One region of the Novosphingobium sp. ES2-1 genome, then DNA from elsewhere that is predicted to be linked to it. Evidence: predicted binding sites of a transcription regulator. Region 1 holds the regulator's gene; the other holds the start of a gene.
The links. The regulator LexA, encoded in region 1, represses DNA repair genes until DNA is damaged. The targets are predictions, from matches to a motif close to GTTCCNCNCTTGTTCT.
Positions count from the first base shown of each region.

Region 2: a site for LexA is predicted at 1,680-1,695, ahead of uvrA (excinuclease ABC subunit UvrA). Genes of this name have one in related genera too.

Region 1 is NZ_CP063445.1:1,460,120-1,468,923, forward strand. It holds gene IM701_RS06950 (ComEC/Rec2 family competence protein) at 1-665, shown strand, start outside; gene IM701_RS06955 (energy transducer TonB) at 775-1,443, opposite strand; gene lexA (transcriptional repressor LexA) at 1,693-2,412, opposite strand; gene IM701_RS06965 (molybdopterin molybdotransferase MoeA) at 2,532-3,737, opposite strand; gene moaC (cyclic pyranopterin monophosphate synthase MoaC) at 3,734-4,207, opposite strand; gene IM701_RS06975 (NYN domain-containing protein) at 4,433-5,182, shown strand; gene IM701_RS06980 (serine hydrolase) at 5,244-6,425, shown strand; gene IM701_RS06985 (DUF952 domain-containing protein) at 6,452-6,805, opposite strand; gene gyrA (DNA gyrase subunit A) at 6,802-8,804, opposite strand, start outside.
Region 2 is NZ_CP063445.1:2,210,155-2,218,958, forward strand. It holds gene uvrA (excinuclease ABC subunit UvrA) at 1-1,669, opposite strand, end outside; gene IM701_RS10715 (hypothetical protein) at 1,910-2,281, shown strand; gene IM701_RS10720 (transferrin-binding protein-like solute binding protein) at 2,297-4,876, opposite strand; gene IM701_RS10725 (hypothetical protein) at 5,171-6,067, opposite strand; gene IM701_RS10730 (hypothetical protein) at 6,331-6,546, shown strand; gene IM701_RS10735 (ABC transporter ATP-binding protein) at 6,553-7,284, opposite strand; gene IM701_RS10740 (iron ABC transporter permease) at 7,284-8,246, opposite strand; gene IM701_RS10745 (ABC transporter substrate-binding protein) at 8,243-8,804, opposite strand, start outside.

The sequences.
Region 1 (8,804 bases):
TCGGCATGTTGTGGCTGGCACTCTGGGTGGGCAAGGTGCGCCTTCTTGGCACCATACCCGCCGGTCTTGCCATCACCGCCATGGTCCTGACGCCGCGGCCCGATGTGCTTGTCACCGGTGATGGCCATCATGTCGGCATAGCCGGCGAAGGATCGGACCTGATCGTCCTGCGCATGGGAAGGGGCGATTACATGCGGGACAACTTGCTCGAACTTGCCGGAATGGAAGGCAGCCTTCGTCGCCTCGATGAATGGCCGGGTGCTCGCTGCAATGAAGACTTCTGCGTTGCAGTCGTGCTAAGAAACGAACGGCGTTTTACGCTCCTGATGGCCCGCAGCCGAAACTACATTGACGACATGGCGCTTGCGGCGGCCTGCGAGCGGGCCGACATCGTCATTGCCGAGCGACGCCTTCCGGCATCGTGCCGCCCGCGTATGCTGAAGGCAGACCGACCCAATCTCGCCAATACGGGAGGCATATCCATCGATCTTGCCTCTGGCCGGATTCGCACCGTAGCGGAAACGCAGGGCCAGCATGGTTGGTATCGCTGGCCAGTACCGCGCCCGACGCTCAGCCAAACGCACCTCCACGACGCCGGAGCCGAAACGCCAGATGCGTCTGATGCAACCGTGCCGGTAACGGCGCCAGTGGCTTCCAAGCGATGAATGCGACCCAGGGCGGTCCATTCCCTTGTCCGGCGGGCGATAATCTTGGAGCAGCGCTCCATTCCGCCAGACTTGCCGGGCGAACCTGACGTTCGCCCGGCTCAATTCATCAGGGGAGGACCCAGCGCACCGAACCGACGTAGCTCCCCGCAGTCGGCATGCCGTCGCTGCCAAGTGCAGGAGTGAACCGCGCCCGCGCGCTGACTTTCGTGCATGTCGCTGCATCAAGGTCAGGAGACCCGCTCGATCCGGTAATCTCGCATCCCGTGACGCGGCCATCCACGCCTATCGAGAGCCGAAAGCGGGTTAGTCCTTCCCTTTCCTCTCTGATTGCGGCCGAGGGATAGTCGCGGTCCGAGACCCATGAGCCCGGCGATCCCTTCGGCGATGCTGTGCGCACGGCAAAGCTCGGCGAGGGAGAGGGGCGGGGCTCGGGCAGGACGTTCGGGATAGGGTCGACTGGTGTGATCGGGATGACCTCGATATCCCGGACTGTGCTTGAAGGATCCACCGGCGTAATCGCGATGTCGGGGCGGGGGGCCACCAGCGAGCGGCTGTCAGGCTGTGGGGAAGGTTTCACGTCCGGCGGCGGCACGACAGGCGTTACCTTCACCTCCTCGTCCTCCCACTGCTTGGCAGGAAGTCGGTCCGTCAGGATCGTGACCATGCTGTTGGCGAACCCTGAAGCAATCGCCCAGATCGCCACTCCATGAAGCAGCCCGACCGCGATGAAGGTCTGTGTCTGCCTGCGTCTCGTATTCTCGATTGCATAAGCCATTGGCAACACCTCTTCCGTTGCCGACGCCCCATGTTCTGGCGGGCCGTCCCGGAAAGGGGCGCCCCATGGCGGGGCATTCGGTAACAGCGGATACTATACCTCACACTGGACCACATCCAGAAGAATCTCAACCAAATCGATTGATATTTGCCATAACTTGCTGATGCAAAAAAGCCGCCGCGCATTTCCTGCGCAGCGGCCTTTGTCATCAGGCACGCCCGATGGCCGGGCGCTATGTTGCAACAAACGTCAGTGGTAGCGCCGCAACAAGCCTGCAAGCTTGCCCTGCACGGTCACCTCGTCGGGGCGATAGAACTGAGGATCATAGGCAGCGTTGGCGGGATCCAGCCGAACCATGCCCTTTTCGTGATGGAGATACTTGAGCGTGGCCTCTTCCCCGCGCACAAGTGCAACCACGATCTCGCCATCGCGCGCCATATCGGTCTTGCGGACAAGCGCGTAATCGCCATCGAAGATCCCGGCTTCAACCATCGAGTCACCGGACACTTCGAGTGCGTAATGCTCTCCTGCGCCCAGTAGCGCGGCAGGAACCGGCAGGGTCGCCGTCGTCTCAAGCGCTTCGATTGGCACACCGGCTGCAATCTTGCCGTGCAGCGGCAGCTCGATCACGTCGTTTGCCGCCACAGGCACGGGAGGCGCTTTTGGTGCAGGACGAAGCGCCGTGACGCTTCCGCCCGTTGCTCCACCATCTGCATTGGCAATCTGCCGAACGGCGCTCTGCTTGCCCACCGCGCTGTCTGGCTGGCGGAGGACTTCGAGTGCCCGTGCGCGGTTGGGGAGGCGGCGGATGAAGCCACGCTCTTCAAGCGCCGAGATCAGCCGGTGGACGCCCGACTTGGACTTCAGATCGAGCGCTTCCTTCATCTCCTCGAACGAGGGGGAGATGCCCGACTCTTCAAGCCGGACCTGAATGAAGGTGAGCAGTTCGTGCTGCTTGCGCGTCAACATCGGCGGCCACTCCGCAATGCGCGGCTTCGAGGCAAAGCCGCTGGTCTTTCATGGACCGGGAGTGAATGTTCCATCCCGGCGAACGAATGCGGAACGGATAAGCAACCTGTTGCGACTCGTCAAGCAATTCCGCCATTTTCGAGGAGGTAGATAGGAACATCCGTTCCGGCCGGTTTGGCCTCGGCCCCTGCTTCACGCACGGCCAACGCGTTGGCCCTTGAAAGTGGAGAGAGCGCTCCGGAATCCTGGAGCGGGTCGAGCCTTACCGACGCTCCGTCCCATATCGCGCGCAGGAACTCCATTCGGCTCCCGCCCTGCGCCAGTGGCTCTGCAAGCCGGGCTGGGACGGCTTTTGGCAAAGGCGCACTCGCGCCGAGCATCGCTCTCAACAGGGGGAGCATGAACAGGTAGGCCGTGACGAAGGCCGAGGCGGGATTGCCGGGCAGGCCGAGAATGATCTGGGATCCACGCGTTGCCACCAGCAGCGGCTTGCCCGGCTTGATGCCGATGCGCCAGAAGTCGATCGAGGCGCCAACGGCCTCGAGCGCCGGGCGAACGAGATCGTGATCCCCGACTGACGCCCCGCCGCTTGTGACGATGATGTCCGAGTTGTTTGCCGCGTCCAGCGCGCGGACCAATTCTGCGAGTTCGTCCGCCACAGGACCGGCATGGCGGATATCGACCGGCAGGGAGGCGGCCATCGCACAGAGCATCGGCCCGTTGCTGGCGGGAAGCTGGTGCAGGTCGGGCAGGTGGCCGGGAGCAACCAGTTCGTCGCCGCTGTCGATGACGGCCAGGCTGACACGCCGGCGCACGGGGAGATGGCTGTGGCCACCGGCGATGGCGAGCGCGATTTGCGCAGGGCTAATGCGGCTACCCGCAGAGATCAGCGTTTCGCGAGAGCTGAAATCCATGCCTGCGGGTCGAACGTGGCGCGAAGCGGGCTGCGGTGGCTCGCCGGTCAAGCTCAGCTCGTTGCCGTTGCGCGCGCTGTCCTCCTGAAGCATCACCATGTCCGCGCCTTTGGGCAGTATGGCGCCAGTGCTGATGCGGGTGGCTTCACCGGGGCCGACCTCGCCGCCGAAGGGGTGGCCGGCCGCGCTTTCACCGATCACGCGCCACGGGCCCGGAAGATCGGCGCTGCGCATGGCATAGCCGTCCATCGCCGAAAGGGCTGCCGCTGGCTGCGTGCGCCGGGCAAGGAGGTCCTCGGCGAGGTAATGGCCAAGGCATTCGGCAACCGAGCGATGCTCCAGCGGAAGCGAGGGGGCGAGCGCGAGCAGGCGGGCCTGCGCCTCGGCGAGGGGCAGTGGCGGCGCTTTCATTCCGGAGCGCGCCAGGTTCCGGACTTGCCGCCCCGCTTCTCGATCAGACGGACACTTTCGATCACCATGCCTTTGTCGAGAGCCTTGGCCATGTCGTAGATCGTCAGCAGGGCGAGGCTCACCGCCGTCAACGCTTCCATTTCTACGCCCGTGCGACCGGTCAACGAAGCGGTGGCGGTGCATTCGATGCCGTCGGCTATGAAGGCGAAATCGATGTTGACCGCATCGAGCGCCAGCGGATGGCAGAGCGGGATGAGGTCGCCGGTCCTTTTCGCCGCCATGATCCCGGCAATCCGCGCTGGGCCAAGCACATCGCCTTTCGGAGCATTGCCGGACCTGATCGCCTCGAGCGTGGCGTCAGACATGCGGATCATACCACGCGCAATCGCGACGCGGTGCGTCTCGGTCTTGCCGCCGACGTCGACCATGCGAGCGGTGCCATTCGAATCGAGATGGGTGAGGTCGTTCATCGTTGTCCCTGGAATGCTGAATGGGGGTTTACGGGGTTTACACTGTCCAGAGAGAACTGCGGAACGGGAGTTGGAACGCAGTTTTGGCGCGGATTTCCGGGGCTTTCAAGGTGCTTCGCTGACAGTCGGCACCATGGCAAAAACCTGCCCTGTAGGAAAGCGTTTCCAATCCGAAGTGACTACATATTGGGATTTCGTTAGCCTTCTGCCGCAATAAGCACATTGATGAATACTGTGCAGAACAAGAAGCGTGTTGCCATCATGATTGATGGCGAGAACGTGCCCGCAAGCACGATGTCAAAGATTGAAGCGATCGCAACGTCGTTGGGGGACGTGCAGTTGCGCCGTGTCTATGGAAACTTTGCAAACGGGGCGAATGGCGAATGGATAGACCATTCCAAAGACCATCCGCTCGATGTGAGACAGGTTACACCTTCAAAGAACAAGAAGAACACCACCGACATCGCCTTGGCTGTCGAGACAGTCGAAATCGTCCTGCGCAAGGGGTTTGATTGCGTCTGCATTGCATCGAATGACCGTGACTTTCAGCCACTTGTCGAATTTCTGCGCAGGGAGGGCGCCGAAGTGCATGGTTTCGGCGGTGATGCCGCTGACCTGAAACTCCGAAACAGTTGCTCGAAATACCATATCGTTCTGAACACGAGGAAGGCTGCCGCAACATCCTCTGAGAAAGTCGAGAAACCAACGGCAGCTGCGACCAAAGCCAAGCCCCCGCAAGAGCCGTCCAAATCGGAAGCCGCCAACTGGGCCAAAGTCAGGGAAGCTTTGAACGAGTTGGCCAGCCAGCGGGAATGGGTGGCATTGCCGGAGCTCGCTACCGTCCTGAGCAAGGCGAAGCTCCAACCCGCCTCGTTCGGATCAAGGAGCTGGCTGCAAGTGTTCAAGAAGGACGGCCGCTTCGCCGTTGAAAAGATTGCGGGTTCCACCCAATCGCAGGTGCGGTTGGTGGCCTGACGTCACTTGCCGCCCTGCCAGCGCTCGCTATTGTCCCAAGTGTCAATAACGGGAGCGGTGGATGCGGAAGCGGTGGGTTTTGTTAGGAGCGGTCGTGCTGGCCGGAGGTGCCGGGTTTGCCTCGCTTGACAAGGAAACGCGGGGAATTCTTCTTGCGCTACCGACCAATGCCGACGTGCTGTCTTGGCGGGAAGGGCAGCGTGATGCGGCTTTCCGGGCGATGGACAGGTTGCCGTTTCTGGCCAAGGCCAACACGATTGCGCCTGCGGCCGAACCTTTGCCTCTTCCAGCAGGCAAGCCGCTGACCGTGCCGGGACTGGACGAATACATGGCAAGCCAGCGCACGGCGGGGTTGGTGATCGTGCAGGATGGCAAAGTGCGATTGGAGCGCTACGGGCTGGACTTCGATGCCAAGGGTCGTTGGACCAGCTTTTCGGTGGCGAAGTCATTCACCTCGACCCTTGTCGGCGCAGCCTTGCAGGATGGCGCGATCAGGAGCCTGGACGACAAGGTCAGCCAGTATATTCCTGGCCTCAAGGGCAGCGCTTACGATGACGTGAGCGTGCGACAGCTGCTGACCATGTCATCAGGCGTACGCTGGAACGAGGATTACGAAGACCCGAAGTCGGATGTTGCCGAGTTCAATCGGGCCCAGCCGGAGGACGGCCTCGATGCCACCGTCAGCTATATGCGCAAGCTGCCGCGCGCCCATCCGCCCGGGGAGGTGTGGCATTACAACACTGGCGAGACCAACCTGATCGGCGTGCTTGTGAGTTCGGCCACCGGCAAGTCATTGTCCGCCTATTTGCAGGAGAAGGTCTGGCAACCTGCCGGAATGGAAGCCGAGGCGACGTGGCTGTTGGGGAAGACCGGGCTCGAGATCGGTGGTTGCTGTCTGCAGGCCGCGACACGCGATTACGCAAGGTTCGGCCTGTTTGTGCTGAACGGTGGCAAGGGGCGCGATGGCAGGCAGATCGTGCCGTCGGACTGGTTCGCACAGGCGACGACCAAGCAGAGGGATATCGGCCGGGCAGGGCGCGGCTATGGCTTCCAGTGGTGGACCAATGACGATGGCACTTTCGCCGCCCAAGGCATCTTCGGCCAGGGCATCTTCATTGACCCCAAGCGCAAACTGGTGATTGCCAGCAATTCGGATTGGCCGCGCGCCAGCGCCGGACCACAGCCCGAGGCGCGCGAAAGCTTCTATCGGAAGGTCCAGGCCTTGATCGACGCGGGCAACTAGAGCGGTTTCCGCCCTAGCCCAGACGGTCAGCTTGCGATCGGCAACCTGACCGTTCCGTCCTGATCCCGCTCCATCGGAGAATAGGCGACGACTGCATTCAACGGCAGATCGCCGTAGATATGCGGGAAAAGCTGGCCGCCGCGCGACGGCTCCCACTTTACCGCAGAGCCAAGTGCGGCGAGATCGACGGCGGCGACGTGGAGATCGTCCTGCCCTGCGAAGTGCTTGTCGACGGTTTCGGTCAGCTGCGCCTCGGTCGACAGGTGGATGTAGCCATCCGCCAGATCGACCGCGGCACCCTTGAACACGCCGTCCGCTTCAAGCTGCGCCATCTGCGGGCCGGTCAGGACCTTGTAGGCGAGGAGGGGGAGGTCAGTCATTCGGCGGTGCCGTCTTCCGGTGCGGCGGGTGCTGCGCTTTCATCGCCGCTGCTGGGCTCGGTCGTCTCGGCATCCTCGCCTTCGCCTTCGGCAAGACGCACGGCGCTGACGACATGTTCGTCGCCCGAGACGTTGAACAGGCGCACGCCCGCCGAGCCGCGACCGATCACGCGAAGCGAATCGAGCGGCAGGCGGATCAGCTTGGCCTGATCGGTGACGAGCATGAGCTGGTCGGCCTGCGTCGCCGGGAAGCTGGCCACGACCGGGCCGTTGCGGGCAATGTTGTCGATATTGGTGATGCCCTGACCGCCACGTCCGGTGCGGCGGTATTCATAGGCCGAGGACATCTTGCCGTAGCCATTGGCGCAGACGGTAAGGATGAACTGTTCGCGTGCCTGAAGTTCGGCATAGCGCTCGGCTGACAAGGCCGGTTCGCCTTCCTTCTCGCCCTTCCAGGGTGCGAAGCGGACGTAGTCCTCGCGCTCGTCAGGCGTGGTGCCGACGCGGTGCAGGATCGACAGCGAGATGACCTCGTCGTCGCCCTTAAGCGTCATGCCACGCACGCCGGTGGAGGTGCGGCTGGTGAATTCTCGGACTTCGTCGCCTGCGAAGCGAATGGCCTTCCCGGCGCGGGTGGCGAGCAGCACGTCGTCCATTGCTTCGAGCAGGGCGACGCCGATCAGGCGATCGTCGCTGTCTTCATCGAACTTCATCGCGAACTTGCCGTTCGACGGAATGTTGGCGAAGGCATCCATCGAGTTGCGGCGGACATTGCCCTTGGCCGTGGCGAAGACGACCGAAAGCTTGCCCCATTCCGCCTCGTCTTCCGGCAGCGGCAGCACGGTGGCGATGGTCTCGTCCTTGTCGAGCGCCGGAAGCATGTTGATCACGGGGCGGCCGCGCGTGGTCGGCCCGCCTTCGGGCAGGCGCCAGACCTTGAGGCGATAGACCTTGCCCGCAGTCGAGAAGAACAGGACCGGAGTGTGGGTGCTGGTGACGAACATCGTCGCCACGGCATCCTCGTCCTTCGTCGCCATGCCCGACCGGCCCTTGCCGCCCCGGTTCTGGGCGCGGAAGGTGGAGAGCGGCGTGCGCTTGATATAGCCGTCAAGCGTGATGGTGACGACCATGTCCTCGCGCTCGATCAGGTCTTCGTCCTCGATGCCATCGGCAGGCGCGGTCAATTCCGAGCGGCGCGGCGTGGCGAAGGCCTGACGGACTTCGAGCAGTTCCTGGCGCATGACGCCGTAAAGCTTCACGCGGTCAGCCAGGATCGAGAGGTATTCGGCAATCGCGGTGGCGAGGCCTTCGAGTTCTTCGCCGATCTCATCCCGGCCCAGCGCGGTCAGGCGGTGGAGGCGCAGGTCGAGGATGGCTCGGACCTGGATTTCGGACAGGCGATAGGTGGCAGCGTCGGCCACGCCGATGTCTTCGATGGCTTCGACCAGCTTGATGTACTGCGCGATCTCGCCCATCGGCCATTCGCGAGCGAGCAGGGTTTCGCGCGCCGTGGCGGGGTTCGGCGAGCCACGGATGATGCGCACGACTTCATCGAGGTTGGTCACCGCGATGACGAGGCCGAGCAGGATATGCGCCCGGTCGCGCGCCTTGTTCAGTTCGAACTTGGTGCGGCGGGTGATGACCTCTTCGCGGAAGCGGACGAAGGCTTCGATGATGTCCTTGAGGTTGAGGACTTCCGGACGGCCGCCACGGATGGCGAGCATGTTGGCCGGGAAGCTCGATTGCGCAGGGGTGTTGCGCCAGATCTGGTTGAGGACGACTTCGGGCGTAGCATCGCGCTTGAGATCGATGACGACGCGCACGCCTTCGCGGTTGGATTCGTCGCGAATGTCGGAAATGCCCTCGATCCGCTTGTCCTTGGCGGCTTCGGCGATCTTTTCGACAAGGCCGGACTTGCCGACCTGATAGGGGATCGAGGTGAGCACGATCGAGCGGCGATCGCCCCGGCCTTCCTCGATCTGGTGGCGGGCGCGCATGA
Region 2 (8,804 bases), 750 kb from region 1:
CATTGTCGCGCTGGTGGAGGCCGATGGAGGGTTCGTCGAGCACGTAGAGCACGCCCGAGAGGCCCGAGCCGATCTGGCTGGCGAGGCGGATGCGCTGGCTCTCGCCGCCCGAGAGGGTGCCCGAGGTGCGATCGAGGTTGAGGTAATCGAGGCCGACGTTGTTGAGGAAGCCGAGACGCTCGTTGATTTCCTTGAGGATGGCCCTGGCGATCTGGCTCTGCTGGCTGGTGAGCTGGCTATCGAGATTGGCGTACCATTCGACCGCAGCGGCGACGGAAAGGCGGGTGACCGAGGAAATGTCGCGCCCGGCGACCTTGACCGACAGCGCCTCGGGCTTGAGGCGCTTGCCTTCGCAGGTCTCGCACGGTTGCGCGGTCTGGAACTTGCCCAGCTCCTCGCGCATCCAGGCGCTTTCGGTTTGCAGCATGCGGCGGTTGAGGTTGCCGATCACGCCTTCGAAGGCCTTGTTGACGGTGTAGCTCTTCTTCCCGTCGATGAAGGTCAGCGGCACGGCCTTGCCGGCGGTGCCATAGAGGATGACGATCTTGACCTCGGCCGGCAGCGCGTCCCATGGCGTATCGAGGCTGAAGCCGAAATGCGCGGCGAGGCTGGCGAGGACCTGCATGTAATAGGGCGACGGCGGGTTGGACTTCGCCCAGGGGACGACGGCGCCCTGCTTCAAGGAGAGGTTCTCGTTCGGCACGACGAGTTGCGGATCGAACAGCAGCTTTTCGCCGAGGCCGTCGCAGGCGGGGCATGCGCCCTGGGGGGCGTTGAACGAGAACAGGCGCGGTTCGATGGACTCGATGGTGAAGCCGCTGACGGGGCAGGCGAACTTTTCGGAGAAGACGATGCGGTTGGCGGCAAGGCCGGTCTTCTTCATTCCCGTCTTCTGGGCGCCCTTCTTGCCATTGGCGTCCGATTCTTCCTCGCGGCCGGGGACGACGCCATCGGCGAGATCGACGTAGGCAAGGCCGTCGGCCAGCTTGAGGGCCTGTTCGAAGCTGTCGGCCAGGCGGGTCTGGATGCCGTCGCGGACGGCAATACGGTCAACCACCACCTCGATGTCGTGCTTGAGCTTCTTGTCGAGCGCAGGCGCGTCCTCGATCGGCATGATCTCGCCGTTGATGCGGACGCGGGTGTAGCCGGCCTTCTGCCATTCGGCGAGCTCGCGGCGGTATTCGCCCTTGCGGCCGCGCACGACCGGGGCGAGCAGGTAGGCGCGGGTGCCTTCGGGCAGGGCCATGACGCGGTCGACCATCTGGCTGACGGTCTGCGCGCTGATCGGCTCGCCGGTGGCGGGGCTGTAGGGCACGCCGATGCGCGCCCAGAGCAGGCGCATGTAGTCGTAGACCTCGGTGACGGTGGCGACGGTCGAGCGCGGGTTGCGGCTGGTGGTCTTCTGCTCGATGGAGATGGCAGGGGAGAGGCCGTCGATATGCTCGACATCGGGCTTCTGCATCATCTCGAGGAACTGGCGCGCATAGGCGCTGAGCGATTCCACGTAGCGGCGCTGGCCCTCGGCATAGATCGTGTCGAACGCGAGGCTCGACTTGCCCGAGCCCGAGAGGCCGGTGATGACGATCAGGCTATCGCGGGGGAGATCGACGTCGATCCCCTTGAGATTGTGTTCACGGGCGCCGCGGACGGAAATGGTAGTGAGAGACATGCGCGGCGGTGTTCCATATTTGTTCGGGTTTCGCAAGGGATTCGGACGCGAGTGCCGGCCCGGTTGCAAGCGCCATGTGGGGAGCGGACCATTGCAGTGCAATATGGGCTTTCGGGGGCACGGTTTCGCTTCCCCATCCCCGGTCGCGACGAAAGGGACGGTGGCTGCGACCGGGTGCCAACGGTTCGGCGCAAGGTGGATTGCGCGGGTGCCGCGGCCGCGGGATGAAGCAGCGATAACATGAGGGTCTCGGGAATGAACGTGCGGATGATGTGCAGCGCGCTGGCGCTTGGGGTTGTGGCTCTGCCGGGCGTGGCGCTGGCCGACGATCCCCATGACCCGCAGATGCGCACGCAGGCCGCGCGCGAACGCGACCGGGCGATCATCCGCAAGCTCAACCAGCAGGAACTAGCCCGCGTGCGCGAGCGCGATGCCCGCTATGCGAAAGACTGGGCGGCGTGGCGCCAGCACAACGCCCGCAGTGGCCGTGGAGGCCGCGATGCCGACCGCGGCTATGCCCAGGCCCAGGACGATTACGAGCAGCGCATGGCCGAATGGCGCCGCGCGGTGGCGGCGTGCCGTGCGGGGCGCTACGAATACTGCGCGCGTTGATTGGGACGCGGTGGATCAGGGCACTGTCTGGCCAAGCAGTACGCCAGCCAGATCGTATCTCGCTCCGGACGAGAGAGGCTGCTGAATCAGCCAGTTAGCGCCGACTTCGTTGGCCGAAGGTCCATAGAAACGTCCATCGATAGTGCCGGTCGATCCACCGGAGTTGCCGCTGCCGACAAAGTGGACGCCGGTCAGCTTCGACGTGAAATCGTAGCTGCCGAAATCGACTGTCTGGCTGGTCCCGACCTGCTGACCTGATAGAGCCAGACGGGTCGTGATCGCGCCGGTCGCGAAGTTTGCGGCGAGATCGGCGGTGCCAATGACGTCGAACAGCTTGCGCAAGTTGTTGCTTCCAGTCTGCGCCCCGGTACCGTAGGCCAGCCCCCGGTAATTGGCTGATCCGGTACGCGGCATCGCGGTAGCCGCGGTTTCACTGCCGAACAGGAAAAAGACGCGACGATCGACGTCGGAGAGGAGTGACGTGGGATCGCTTGCCGGCGCGCCGCTATGATCGTTGATCGCAAAGCGCGCGAAGCTGGCATAAGACAACGGCAGTTCGTTCTGCCCGTATTTGTAGACATGGAGCGTGTTGGTGACCGCCCCTTGTGTGATCCGATAGACGTCGAACCTCGCGTTGCTTTCGGCAGCGATCTTCTCGGCTCCGGTAAACGTGTAGCGCACCGGATCAACGCTGTATTCGATGGTCGTGGTGAGGATCGAGTAAGTTGATTTGACCGGATTCCAGGTGATGGCCAGTTTCGCTGTTACCGGATCGAGATCGAATATCGAGTTTCTGGCCGCGCCGCCCAGCCCAGCCTTGCCGAGATCGCTGATCACTCCATAAGACCATGTTGACGGGGTAGCATAGGCAGACAGCGGATCCTGGCCACCAGAGAGGCTGGAATCCTTGACGCCGAGAATGGTGCCGGTGAATTGTCCTCCAGCGCCCTTGGCGGAGAAGGCAAGGCCAAGTTCGACGCCCTTCGGTCCGTAAAACGCGCCGGTGATTGCGCCGGTGCTTCGGTCCTGCGTGTAATTGATGGAAATCGAACCGCTGATGCTGTTCGTCGTGGACGACAAAGTGCCGGCGCCTGAGAAAGCGCCGCCCAAACGGTCTGGCTGATTTTCGGGATAGAAGCTTCCCTTATAGCTAACCGTGCCCGAGCCGAGATCTACGTTCAGCTTGCCGACGCCAAAGATTGCTCGCTCTGATTCAGCAAACGAGGTGCCGAACAGATCGAGGCGGTAAGATGCAGTCCCGGTTCGGACAAGCTCGGCATCGGGGGTCTGAAAGCCGAAGACCACGGAATCGATCTTGCTGACCGTTGGCGTTCCGGGCGTGATCCGCAACCATTCGGCACCCTGCACGTAGTCGTTCGCCGCGGTGACGTGATAATCGCTGCCACCGAGGTAGGAATTGTTGATGATGTCCGTGGACGGGAACGTCCCGGAAGCCTCCGGAACTGTCCAGCTATAGGTGTTGTCAGCCGGGTTCCGGCTGATCGAAACCGTGGCGATGCTCCGGGACGGCGCGGTTGCCGATATCTGTGTGCGAAAGCCGGTACCCTTGAATATCGTGGTCGAGGTCTGCGTCGAAAAAGATGCTGCCGCTGCCTGGTCGTTCCGGCGGCCGGTGATGGTGCCCGCGACAACCTCGCCAGAGCCGGTGATGGAACCGTCACTGGCACTCCACGCACCGCCGACTTCCGTAGCCGAGGGGCCAAAGAACTGGCCATTGATCGTGCCGGTGTAGCGTACGGTCGGACTCTGAATCGACACGCGACCGGTGTAGCTGTTGGCCGTCGATGACAGCCTGCCGTCCGCAACGAAGGATATCAGTGCCCCGCCTTCCTCAGCCATCGTGCCACTGGCAGCAAAGGCGCCAAGAGCGAAATCGATGGTGAAGGTGCCGTCGCCCACCATGGCGGTGAGCTTCCCGATATCGGTGCGCACACCGAGCATATCGACGTCGTACCGCGCTGCGCCGCTTCTGGGCAGTGAGGCATCGGGCGTTGTCACCCCATAGACGAAAGCGTCGACCGAACCGCGGATGCTGCCGTCGCCAACGGAGGTAGCGCGCTCCCAGTAACCGGCGCCGACATACTGGTATGTGAAGCGTCCGGAGGTGTCCGCCTTGGTCAACGTGAGTGTATCCTGCGAGGTGGCAGTCTTCTTCACATAGACGACGACGGCAGCATTGCCTTGGGCGGCATCGATGTCACCAGGACCGAACACCTGGGTCCGACCGGCTGCAGTTAACGTATATGTTCTGTTGGTGGCGTTATAGGCAAGCGTGATCGCGCCCGAGGTGGCCGACGTTTCAGTTGGCGGGGCACTGCTGGAGCTGAAGCGCCCGTCGGCTGTCCCGCGCTTACCTGTGAAGGTTTCACTTGCCAACGGGGCGATAAGATCCGGATTGCTAGTCGGCGTAGGCGTGGGGCTCGGCGTAGGCGTCGGAGTGGGCGTGGGCGTCGGCGTCGGAGTGGGAACAGGCGTTGGCGTGCTGCTCACACCGCCGCCACTACCACCGCCACATGAGGCCAGCAGGAGGGCGAGCGTTGTCGTGGCTGTTGTGGCGAAAATCTTGCGGTTCACGGCTGCCCCCGTTGCTGGCCCGAATCCCTGTATTCAGACACCAATTCGGAGGAAGAACTAGCCAGAACCGATGTTAATCGCGAACATCTATTTGGATCAATTGTGTGATTTTAATCACGTTTTGGAGACTTCTAGTCGTGGGACCGCGTGCGAGGAAGGCTCACCCCAACCCCTCCCGCTTTCCGGAGGGGGCAAAGAGGTTGGTTTTCGCCCTTTTCTGCAAGGCGCTGTCCCATTCGGGCCGCTCCACCAACCTGCGGATGCCCCCCACCTTGTTGAAAGCAGGGAACGGGCTCAGTTCTTCTTGCCGAACAAAGCGCCCTGAATGCTGAGCGTGGTGTCGGTGGTGCCATTGAGGAAGAAGGTGTAGCCAGCCTCGATCCCGCGCGGGCCGAAGAATGCACCACTGAAGGCGCCCGAAGCGTTGCTTCCCGAAAGCGTGCCGGTGAAGCCCGGGCCGGAACTGCTGATCGTGCCGGTGCCGTTGAAATTGCCAAACGAGGTGACCACGGTGCTATTGGGTGCCTTGCCCGCGAGCGTCAGGCTGGTGCTGACCGAATTGCTGCCGAAATTGGCCGAGAATGTGCCGGTCGATTCATCAATCAGGTAGTAGCCCTGCCCGCTTCTGGCGGCGAGCCCGACGACTTGGGTCGCATAAGTGGCGCTGCCGCTACGCGGCACATCGGTGGCCTGGGTGGGCACGCCGCCGACAAGGCTGTAAGATCGGTCCGCTCCCGGCTGATAATGCGTCCAGTTGCCGAACAGCGCGTAGCTGAGCTTCACACCGTTGATGCTGGGATTGGAGATTGAAAGAAAATCGACAGCGCCGTTGCCGGCAGGCTTCTGCCAGGTGACGGTCGTATCGTTACGATTGACGACCTGCGCGGGCGCAAATTCGACAACTAGGCCACTGCCGTTGTTGAGGTTGTAGGAATCGGTCGCGGCCGAATACCTGATCTCCACGCCTTGGCCGAAAGCAAGGGTGCTTTGGTTCCTGAGTTCCGGGCCGACGGGCACGCCGGTAATTCCGCCCGACTGGAAGGTCTGATCGCCGGACAGTTCGGCAAGCGTCTTGTATGTGACCGGCGGAGGCGTGGATGCCATGCCGCCGCCACCATCGCCACCGCCGCATGAGGCCAGCAAGGTTGCAAGCGAAAGGGTGGCGGTGGCGTTGCGCAGCGTCGTGATCATGTTGCCCTCTGTTGCTGCCCGAATCTCCGCACCGGGCAACCCGATGACTAGAACTAGAGGCAAACCCGTAAGGGCGCGAACGTAAAGACGGGCCAAGCATGTGATTTTCATCACAATCCTTGCGTGCGCAAAGGTGCATGATGGCTACTCTGAGGGGAAATTTCGTCGGTCAACTACGTAACTTTGTCGAAACCATACAATCGCGCGTGACGAAACTTTGCTAGGTCCTGCTAACCAAAGATAGGGTTTCAGGGCCACCAAGCATGAGCGCCGACCGTACATTGCCAGCAATTCCGGCAGCATCCGGCAACCCACCGGCGCAGAGCCTGTTCTGCCGCAGCGCTGGCGCGCGCGAGGATCGTCCGGCGATCTCGATGCGGGTGCGCGAGAGCTTTGCCGCCTATTTCGCAGCCGACTTTGCCGCCGCGATGACCGAGCATCGTCACGAAAACGACCAGATCGCCCCGACCGCGGCGTAAGACTTTTTACATCGCCAGCGCCATGTGGCCGGGCTCACCCAGCCAGCGCGCATCGAGATTCCAGACGCGGGCGATGACCTCCTGCGAGAGAGCATCGCGTGGCTTGCCCTGTCCAGCGATGCGGCCCCTGTCGAGCACGACCACGTGATGGGCATGGTTCATCGCCAGGGCGAGATCGTGGACGACGAGCACGACTCCCCTGCCCTCTTCCGCGAGCCCGCGCAGGCGCTGGATCAAGGCCTGCTGGTGGGCCAGATCGAGCGCGGCGAGCGGTTCGTCGGCCAGAATCCAGTGCGGCTTCGTGGCGAGCACCCGGGCAAGCAGGGCGCGGGCGCGCTCGCCCCCTGACAGGGTGGACAGCGAGCGCTCGGCCAGAGGTTCGAGCTGCATCGTCGCGATGGCCTGGGCGACGGCTTCGGCGTCCTCGGCGGGACTTGCGCGGTGCGGCAGGCGGCCAAGTCCGACGAGCGTGCGGACCGAGAGGTTCCACGCGACCTCGCCCGATTGCGGAAGATAGCCGATGCGGCGCGCGCGCTCCTGCGGCAGCATCTGCGCCAGCGGCTGGCTGGCAAGGGTGACGGTGCCGGTTGCGGGCTGGATCAGGCCGGCAAGCGCGGCAAGCAGCGTGGACTTGCCTGCACCGTTGGGACCGACAATGGCAGTGACACCGCCAGCTCGCAGTTGCGCGGTGACGCCCTGCAGGCGGTGGGGGATGGTCAGCCCAAGCGCTTCTAGCATCATGCCAGTTCCCTCCGCAGCTTGAGGAGCAGGCGCAGGAAGAACGGCGCGCCGGCAAGGCTGAGCGCTATGCCGAGGCGCAGCTCGCCGCCTTGCAGGGGAAGGACGCGGCACAGGCAATCGGCGACGAGCAGCAGCAGCGCTCCGGCCAGGGCGGAGGGGAGGAGCGTGGCCGAGGGGCGCTGGTCGGTGAACGGGCGGACGAAGTGCGGGACCATCAGGCCGACAAAACCGATCATGCCCGCCACCGCGACCCCGCTGCCGACGATCAGGCCGATGGCGACGATCATGATGCCAAGAAGGCGCGCAGGTTCGACTCCCAGAGAGCGGGCGGCGGCCTCGCCCAAGGCAAGGGCATCGAGCGCGGGGCCGGCGCGCCACAGGGCAGCGAGGCCCAGCACGGTCAGCGGGGCAGCCAGGCGCACCTCGTGCCAGCCGCGATCGGCCAGCGCCCCCATCAGCCAGGTGACGATCTCGGACAGGGCGAAGGGATTGGGCGAAAGGCTGATGGCGAGGCTGGTCATGGCCCCGGCAAGGCTGGCGATCATCATGCCCGCCAGCGTGAACAGTGCAATGCCGCCACTTCGCCCGGCGATCAGGGCAAGCAGGGCCATGGCTCCGGCGGCTCCGACGAGGGCGAAGAGCGGGAGCGTGAGCGCTTGCGTTTCGTAGCCGGTGTAGAACGAGAGGACCGCGCCGAGCGCTGCAGCCGGGGCGATGCCGAAGAGGCCGGGGTCGGCCAGCGGGTTGCGCAGGTAGCCTTGCATGGCCGCGCCGGCAGCGCCGAGGCCCCCGCCGAGCGTCAGGGCAAGAAGCGCGCGCGGCAGGCGCAATTCCATGAGGATCGCGGTGGCGTTGGGGACGGGGGCGCCGAAGGGGTCGATCCACACTTGCCCGGCGAGGAGCGAGAGCGGGAGGGCCAGTGCCAGGGCGGCGCAAAGGGAAATGACGGGGCGGGTCACCGCGAGTGCCCCTTCACCACCTTCGATGGTCCCCCTCCCCCTGCCGGGGAGGAATTGCGGACTTGCGCCAGCCTTTGCGCGGCGGCGATCAGGGTGGGGCCGCCGCAGTAGAGGAGTTTCGGATCGAGGCGCTCGCGGCGGGTGGACTTGAGCGCCTTCAGCGCGGGATGTGACAGGACGCGGTCGTCGCCTTTTCCGGTCTCGGCGCTCTGCCCGGCGACGAGGATCAGTTCGGGCGGGTCGGCCAGCATCTTTTCGAGCGGGAGCAGGTCGGCCTGGCCGAGCCCGCGGGCAGCGGCGAAATTGGTGTAGCCAGTGCGACGCAGGAGATCGGCGATCAGCGTTCCATCACCGGGGACCATGCCGCCCGACTGCCATACGACGGTCTCGACAGGGCGCACTCCGGCTGGCGGTGCTGCGGCGGCAAGTGCGGCGTCGATCCGGGCGATCAGCGCCTCGCCGCGCTCCGGATGGCCGGAGAGCGTGGCGATCTGGCGGATCTGCTCCTGGCTGGCCTCGATGGTGCTGGCCATGCCGAGGGTTTCGAGGCGCAGGCCA